Regions from separate parts of the Photobacterium sp. J15 genome, predicted to be linked through region 2. Evidence: predicted binding sites of a transcription regulator. Region 2 holds the regulator's gene; the other holds the start of a gene.
What was found. The regulator PurR, encoded in region 2, represses purine synthesis genes. The targets are predictions, from matches to a motif close to TNANGNAAACGTTTNCNTNA.

Region 1: a site for PurR is predicted at 2,218-2,237, ahead of pyrD (quinone-dependent dihydroorotate dehydrogenase). Genes of this name have one in related genera too.

Annotation. Positions count from the first base shown of each region.
Region 1 is NZ_CAWMUI010000001.1:1,914,457-1,918,893, forward strand. Features, by position in the region: gene AACQ93_RS08795 (NAD-glutamate dehydrogenase) at 1-2,047, shown strand, start outside; gene pyrD (quinone-dependent dihydroorotate dehydrogenase) at 2,395-3,405, shown strand; gene AACQ93_RS08805 (cell division protein ZapC) at 3,654-4,193, shown strand.
Region 2 is NZ_CAWMUI010000001.1:1,531,968-1,536,404, forward strand. Features, by position in the region: gene AACQ93_RS07130 (hypothetical protein) at 128-520, opposite strand; gene AACQ93_RS07135 (TfoX/Sxy family DNA transformation protein) at 777-1,367, opposite strand; cyclic di-GMP riboswitch class I at 1,503-1,605, opposite strand; gene purR (HTH-type transcriptional repressor PurR) at 1,822-2,829, opposite strand; gene hutZ (heme utilization protein HutZ) at 3,424-3,981, shown strand; gene AACQ93_RS07150 (hypothetical protein) at 4,184-4,437, shown strand, end outside.

The DNA of each region.
Region 1 (4,437 bases), 380 kb from region 2:
CTGGCTGGGTGATGCTTTTGCTTCAGGTGGTTCTAACGGCTACGACCATAAAAAGATGGGTATAACTGCCCGTGGTGGTTGGGAATCTGTTAAGCGTCATTTCCGTGAATTGGGTGTTGATTGCCAGAATACTGATTTCACTTGTGTTGGTATTGGTGATATGGCCGGTGACGTGTTTGGTAACGGTATGCTTTTATCTAAACATACCCGTTTACTGGCAGCATTTAACCATATCCATATCTTTATCGACCCGAATCCGGATTCAGCCACCAGCTGGAAAGAACGTGATCGCCTGTTCAACATGACAAGATCCAGTTGGGAAGATTATGATCCTAAACTGATCTCAGAAGGTGGCGGTGTATTCTCACGCCGCAGCAAGTCGATCAAGCTGACACCTCAGATTCAGAAACTACTCGGTACCCGCAAACAGGCTTTGCCACCGAACGAACTTATTCGTCTGATATTAAAGATGGATGTCGATCTGCTGTGGAATGGCGGTATTGGTACCTATATTAAGGCTGAATCAGAAACGGATTCTGATGTTGGTGACCGCGCTAATGATGTGCTTCGCATCAATGGTAAGGACCTGCGGGCCAAAATTGTCGGTGAAGGCGGCAACCTGGGTATGACTCAACTTGGACGGGTAGAGTTCGCCCTGAATGGTGGCCTGGTCAATACCGACTTTATTGATAACGTAGGCGGTGTTGATTGCTCGGATAATGAAGTCAACATCAAGATCCTACTTAACAGCCTGGTTGCTAGTGGAGATTTAACCAACAAACAGCGTAATGAACTGCTCGAGAAGATGGAAGATGAAGTTTCAGATATTGTTCTGGATGATGCTTATTGCCAGAGTGAATCGATTTCCGTCACTCAGCAGCAGCAGGTACAGTTGCTGAAAGAACAAATTCGCTTCATCCACCATCTGGAGAAGGAAGGTAAGCTGGATCGCGTACTTGAATACTTGCCAGACGATGAAACACTGGCTGAGCGTGAGAAAGCAGGAGTTGGTCTGACACGACCTGAGCTGGCGGTATTGGTGGCCTATGGCAAGATGGTATTGAAAGAAGATTTGGTTAGCGATGAGATCGCAGATGATCCTTATCATAACCGATTACTGCCTTCTTACTTCCCTCAAGCATTGCAAGAGCAATATCGAACTCAGATGGAAAACCATCCACTGAAACGTGAACTGATTGCGACATCGTTAGCCAACCAGATGTCTAATGAAATGGGTTGTAACTTTGTCACTCGATTGCGAGAAGAAACTGGTGCAACCGTTTCTGAAATTTCGTCAGCCTATGCTGTCGGCAGGGAAGTGTTCAGCTTTGATAAATTCTTCCTCCAGATCCGTGAATTGGATAACGTTATCTCGGCCAGTGTTCAATATGAAATGCTGTACCGTTGTCGCAGAATGCTACGTCGGGTAACTCGGTGGATCCTTCGTAACCGTGACCGCAAGTTAGGTATTGAACAACAGGTCAGCTTCTATCAGCCAATTGTTCATAAGCTTCGCGATAATCTTGAAAGTTACCTTGTAACAGAAGAGGTTCATGAGCATAACGAACAGGCAGAGGAAATGATAAAAGAGGGCGCTCCTGCTCAGCTGGCGCATAACATTGCGCGTTTAAGCAGCTTGTACTCTGCGCTTGATATTGCACAAATCGGGAAAGAGTTGGATAAAGACATCGACTTTATTTCGAGGGTTTACTTTGTGGTTGGCGCGGATATGTCCCTTCATTGGTTCCTCAAGCAGATTCACAATCAACCAGTCGAAAATCACTGGCAGGCATTGGCTCGAGCTTCATTCCGTGAAGATCTTGACTGGCAGCAGCGACAGCTGACAACGGCTGTAATCACAAGCTGTCAGGAAGGTGAAGAAGCTGAAGCCCTGATTGAGAATTGGATGGATGACAACAGGCAGGCAATTCAACGCTGGAATACAGTTCTTGCTGAATTCAAAGTGGGTAAAACTCATGAATTTGCCAAGTTCTCTGTAGCATTGCGTGAACTGATGTTGCTCAATATCAACTGTCAACCAGCATAATGTTCATTTCATAAACAAAAATATTGGCTAGGTTAAAAGCCGCTAAATGCAAAAATTTAGCGGCTTTTTTATGTGGCTAAAAGGAGAGAGAAGGGAGTGGCTGTGATAATAAGTTATAGATACTTGATATCTTGTGATAAACATTGAATTAGCTTAACTTTTAACCTGTACAACGTAATCGTTTGCATTTTTTGGAGGCTAAGAAAATTAATTTTTTGCCGCTAATCCCTTGTATTGTAAGGAACTGGCTATTTTTCAAAGCCAACGACAAAAAATACTCGTTGAATTGCAACGCTAAACTGTGAATAATGTACTCCCGTTTATACGGGGCTTTTTAAGGAGGTACAATGATTTACCGCCTCGCTCGTTCGGTACTTTTCCAGTTTGATGCTGAAAAAGCACATGATCTAGCTATTCAGAACTTTTCTCGCTTTACCGGCACTCCTCTTGATCTTTTCTACCGTCAACACGTTCCTGATCGTCCCGTTGAAGTAATGGGCATCAAATTCAAAAATCCAGTTGGTTTGGCTGCAGGCCTTGATAAAAACGGCGAATGTATTGATGCATTCGGTGCAATGGGTTTTGGCTTTGTTGAAGTAGGGACGGTGACACCACGACCTCAACCAGGTAACGATAAACCACGTGTTTTCCGCGTAATCCCTGCGGAAGGCATTATCAATCGCTTTGGTTTCAACAATCTTGGTGTTGATAATCTGATTGAGAACGTCAAGAAAGCGAAATATGACGGCGTTATCGGTATTAACATTGGTAAAAACAAAGATACGCCGATTGAGAAAGGGGTAGAGGATTACCTGATCTGTATGGATAAGGTATATCAGTATGCCGGCTACATTGCGGTAAATATTTCATCTCCTAACACTCCGGGACTACGTACACTGCAATATGGTGAAGCACTGGACGATTTGCTTTCTCAGCTAAAGCAAAAACAAAAAGAGCTAGCCGAAAAACATGGCAAATATGTTCCACTAGCTCTTAAGATCGCGCCGGATCTTGAAGATCACGAAATTGGCCAGGTTGCTACGGCCTTGATCCGAAATGAGATCGACGGTGTGATTGCAACTAACACAACACTGGATCGCTCTCTGGTTGAAAACATGCCGAACTGTAACGAAGCTGGTGGTCTGAGTGGCCGGCCTCTGCAGAATCGCAGTACTGAAGTGATCCGTCGTTTGGCAGAAGAGCTTAATGGCGCAATCCCTATTATAGGGGTAGGTGGTATCGACTCTGCCGTAGCCGCACGTGAAAAGATGATGGCAGGTGCCCAGCTGGTTCAAATCTATACTGGCTTCATATATCACGGACCGAAGCTGGTTAAAGATATCGTTACCAACGCTTAAATCTCTTAGTTTCGAAAAATCAGACAATAACAAGTACCTGCCATGATCACTCTGGCAGGTACTTTTTTATCTGAGCGCTTTATTACAATATTGATAAACTACTTTTTTTGTCAAAATTTCAGTGATCTAGCAGTAAGTTAGTGATGATTTTTCCCCTTTTATTTTGCCATCAGCACAGTAAAATTCTCCTAAAGTTTTTTCTGACTTGTTGGATAAGCAGTATAAAGAACTGATTTTGGAGCAATTACGTGTTGAAGCCTAACAATTCATGGATGTGGTATTACGACCCAAAGCATGACTCCCTGATGTTGGATCTGGGGGAAGAAATGGTTTTCCGTGTATCTATTCCAACGAAACATCTTGTCACTTCTGCTTTTGAAAAGACTGTGTTTACAGTCGATGATGCAAGTGTTTTCCAAACCTTCCAGGAAAGCATTGCTCATTTAGATTTAACTCTGCCGCGAAAGGCCGAACTGGCGCTCAATGCTGTAGCTGCTAGTCGCTTTCACAAGCCAATGATGCCGAAAAGTTGGTTCTTCACAAACCAACAGGGCGGAGTAGAGCCTGAAAACGGTGATATTGTTGAATTAGAGACAGAGTTTGCAACTGCTAAGTTTCTGATTATAGAAAACAGTGGCTGCGCAAGCTTGTGTATGCTGGCCGAGGTAGAGCCTTTAACGCTGAATGTATCTAAAGAGATGGCATTCTGTGACACCATTAAGGTCATGAACGACCGCATGAAGGCTTTTCAGGTCGAACTACCAATGAATCTTGCCCTGGTTGGCTAACGCCTGAGTAAATATCTAACTCAGGCCGGTAGCAGGGCAGTTTTCCCACTCTATTAGCTTCCACATGAAGTGCAGCTAGCACTTTAACGCAAATTTATACGCAACTGCATTGAATCACCGCGAGCCTGTGACGAGTATCGTCCAGTGAAAATGGCTTCTTCTCACTGCACCATTTCTGTTCTTTTCTATTTTTCAGCCTTTCTTGTACTCATATTTCCAATCTAACGCTTCGTTCTTAAGCACA
Region 2 (4,437 bases):
TATGCTACTTTTAGTATATCAATCTAGTTGGACTAATGGTCGGCTATATTACTAGATTGTTGTGAGACACAGACCGTTAATGGGGCAATTAAATTTCAGAAAATTAAGATAATTTTGATAAAAGTGCTTAGTTGACTGAAATTTGTACTACTTGTGACCTTTGTTGTTTGGCAATATCTGCTGTATCAGGATTTGCGACGAAGAGATAAAAGCAGGCAACTAAAGGTAGTGAAGCAATCACCATGGTCTTGCCAATGTGATAGTTGCGATACCAGTATTTCTTTGAGCGAACTTTTAAAAAGACACCCCAGCAAAGCAGCAGTAGGTTAAAGGCTGCAGTAATAATTAGTGCACTCTCAAGAGCTTCAAGAGAGGCATGTTGCTGAAGTACTAAAAGTGTCACTATTGCAGACGGAAGTAAACTGACAAATACAAGACCACGCATTAACCTGGGCCATATACAAAACTTGTCTTTAAACATTTGTTCAGCTTGTCCGGGAAATGGCTTTGAATAGTACATAACAACCTCCGGTTTATATGACGGTTCAATTTTACTAATCGGAGGAGTTAAAAAAAGAGTGTTGATGATTTTATGAACAGCTTTGTGAGAAGTGTCAATTTTTCACTCGTATTGACAAAAAATTGTCAATTAACGACTAAATAATTTAATTAAGCAATTATTTTTATATGCTACAAGTATTAATTAATCAGGTTGGGTATAAGCATAAAAAATAAGAGGTGACATGCACCTCTTATTATATTTTGCTTATCTGAATTTAATTCAGTTGTGACAGAAGCTCTGTACGTCGCTGTTGTGGAATTACAGACCAGTGCGTACCACTTACAGCACCTTCTAATGCCCACAGAAGCTCGATATTAACTGTATCTTTGTGTGTCTCCTGCAATGCTCTGTAAGCATTTAGGGAGCCCGCTTCATACAGTTCTTCAACTGTGCTTATGCCAGCTTTCTTAAGCATTCGCTCGTTGGCAAGGCGAAGGTTTGGCAGATCTTTAATACGGTTCGGTCCGCTTTTGCTTTTGGTTTCCTTATCCTGTTTGGCCGCCTCCAGAGCTCGTTCAGCTTTGCTGACAATTCTTTGAGGCTCATTCCACCATTCTTCAGGAATAGCATATTGCTTAGTTACAACAGGGAAGCCACGTTTTTTATAAACGTAAGGTTCCAGACCTGCTTTCTTATATTCTTCTTCGTTGTCGGCATTAGCACGTAAATGCAATTTGTCATTTACTACAAGCGCAAACATTGTTTCGCCTGAAAATATGCCAAAACCGCCAAACATTGAACGAGATTTAATATTCTCGAAACAATTAAATAATCTTAATGATTCTTTAAGTACTGGTTTGTCCATGCGTCTTCTCGGTGATAAATATTGTGAAATATCTTCGAGTCACCTAAAACAAGAGCGAGGATTCAGAATAGCAAAATTTACAAAAAGACTATGTCAGCGATAAGTTAAAGTCTGACATAGCCATTTGCTACATCCATCGGCAACCCCGCTACCATAAGTGACATAGTTCATAAAACTAAACACTTTTAGGCCGGAAGCTTTGCGTCCCAATCTTTCGAATGGTTTGCCTTGTTCGTGACGCTATTAATATATCTTAAGTTATGATTTTTGACCTTGCTCCCATTTTTAAAAGTGTGATCTTGGTCCAATAAATTAGTTCGTTTTTTGGGCTCTCGACGCATTTTTCATATCGATTGTTCATATTGAATACTATTTTTTTCACGGATGAAAAAAAAACCGGCGAGTTGCCTCACCGGTTTTATGTGTCAATGTCGACGCAGATTGCAATTACGATTTATGCATTAAGATTCTTAACAGAATTGCGAACCACCAGTTCAGGTGCCATTTCAAAAATCTGATGCTCGTGTTTTTTGTCTTTAACACGTGCAAGTAAGATCTCGATCGCCGTTTGACCCAATCTGCGCTTTGGCTGGTGAATTGTAGTCAGAGGGGGCGAGAAGTAAGGCGCCAAATCGATGTTATCGTACCCGATGATAGAAATATCATCAGGAACACGGATACCAGCCTGTTCAAACGTACTGATCAAGCCCATTGCCATGATGTCGTTAAAACAGAAGATGGCGGTAGGGCGATCTTTCATTTCAATAAAGCGCTTCGCCGCAACAACAGCAGACTCACATTCGAAGTCCCCTTCAAGCAGCCAGTCTTCATTTACGTCCAGCTCAGCTTCCTTCATGGCTTTGTGGAAACCTTTCAGACGTTCCTGACATGTGAGTTTGTCTGTGTGACCGCTCAGACAGCCAATCTTTGTGTGACCTTGTTCGATGAAGTACTTGGTTGCAACATAGCCGCCAAGTTCTGCGTTGTCCTGAATTTTATCCGTGTGCGGGCTTTCCGGACCCCAATCCATAATCACCATTGGCAGATCTTTTTGACGTTCAAGAAGCTCAAGTAGCTTTTCGTCAAGATCTGAGCACATGACAAGCAGGCCATCGACACGTTTTTCTGCCAACATGCGTAGGTAATCTCGTTGCTTGGAAAGATTACCTTCTGTGTTACAAAGAATCAGTGTGTACCCTTGGCTATAGCAGTACTCTTCAACACCGTGAACGACTTCGGCAAAAAACGGGTTGGTTGATTTGGTTACCAGCATTCCGATGGTACGTGTGGTATTACACTTAAGGCTTCGCGCGACGGCACTTGGCGCGTAGTTCAGTTCTTCAACAGCCTCTAATACCTTTTTTTGTGTAGCTTCTGCTACAAAACGGGTTTTGTTGATCACGTGTGAGACTGTTGTCGTTGAGACTCCAGCTAAACGTGCAACATCTTTAATCGTTGCCATACTTATTCTTCTAATAATTTCAGGTCAGAGGTCCCGACCGTTTCATATTCATTTAAATTGATAGTAACAGACAGCAAAATTGTCTTTGTATTTGGTTGTTCAGGCAATTTTGCTGTTTGTTACTGTCTGTTTTATGAACAAATCATCATGTACAAAAACGCCAAAAAGCCGCTGCAACGAGCGGCCTTGCTTCTCGCGTCTTTAACTGACGTTACATTGTTAATCGCTTGCGTTCACATTCTACTGAGTGTAGCGCACAGTGCAACGTTTCTGTATTCCAAGATCTTAAATCTTGATAGATATCAACAAAGTTAATGCACTTTAAGGGTGTTAAGGTGCATATGATGCGTTATTTGTTTGAGCTATTTGATAGTGCTGATAACTTTTGGTTATAAAACATGTGCTTTTGTGACATCTGTCTTGGCAATGCGGAATGAGGTGGGATACCTGACTGCTCTCTCTTCAAGAGAAGCGGAAATCCGGGGCTATTATATTGATATGGGTAAAAATGGGAGTAGAGGTTAGAAAAAACGTCTATTCACTAATGCCGTCTTAAAGCATGAAAACAACAATATCCCGGAGAAATACAAGTTAATGAAACAGGTAAAGCAGGTACGCCTTCAAAACCGGCTTGGCCCTGAAATTGCCGAATTTCGAGAGTCGTGCCAGACCCTTCAGCTCGCTACTGTTGATGCAGAAGGCAAACCTAACGTGAGTTACGCGCCCTTTGCCTTGCTGGATGATGGTTATTATGTGCTGATCAGCCAGATTGCTAAACATGCGCGTAATTTGCTCGAGAATCCGCAAGTGTCTTTGATGATGATTGAAGATGAAGGTACGTCGAAAACGATTTATGCCCGTAAACGGCTGACATTTGAAGCGAATGTCTTTGTGGTTGATCGTGAAACCGAACGTTGGCAGGAAGGTATTGCTGCATTGCAAGAGCGTTTTGGTGAAATTGTTGAAGGGCTAAGCGGTCTGGCTGATTTTTCTCTATTCCGCCTGGAGCCGATTCAGGGATTGTTTGTTAAAGGTTTCGGTCAGGCATTTCAGGTTAGCGGTGATGATCTGGTGGACTTTGTTCATTTGCAGGAAGGACATAAGCGTATTGTAGATGGAAGCGAAGTGACAACACCATCAGAAAAGCTGTAACAGCAGTTCGTATCTTAATGTAAGTTGCAACGTAAATAGTGATTTAAGGCCTGAATGAATATCAGGCCTTTGTTCGTTTAGGTCGTTATAACGGACAATCGCGGAATCGCTTGATCCGGATCATCGTAAGCAGAAGGCTTTCTTGAAGGGGGAAAATTTCGTGTGATAATTGTCATATTGATAACAATATCGGATTTAATTTATGTCCAATAAGAATACGAAAGGTGTACGTTTTGCCTACGTTGCCAGCTTCCTGACCCCGTTTACGTTAATGATTTCTGGTATTTTTGCAGTGCTTTATTCCGCGTACCAAATGAATAAAGGTACAGATGAGCTGAGTTACAGCCACTACTACACAATTATTCGTACTTTCTTTTTGTTTTTTACCTTCTTTGTTGTGTTGGGCGTAACAGCCGCGACCATGAGTGGGATGGTGGCCGGTGCCGGTTACTGGGT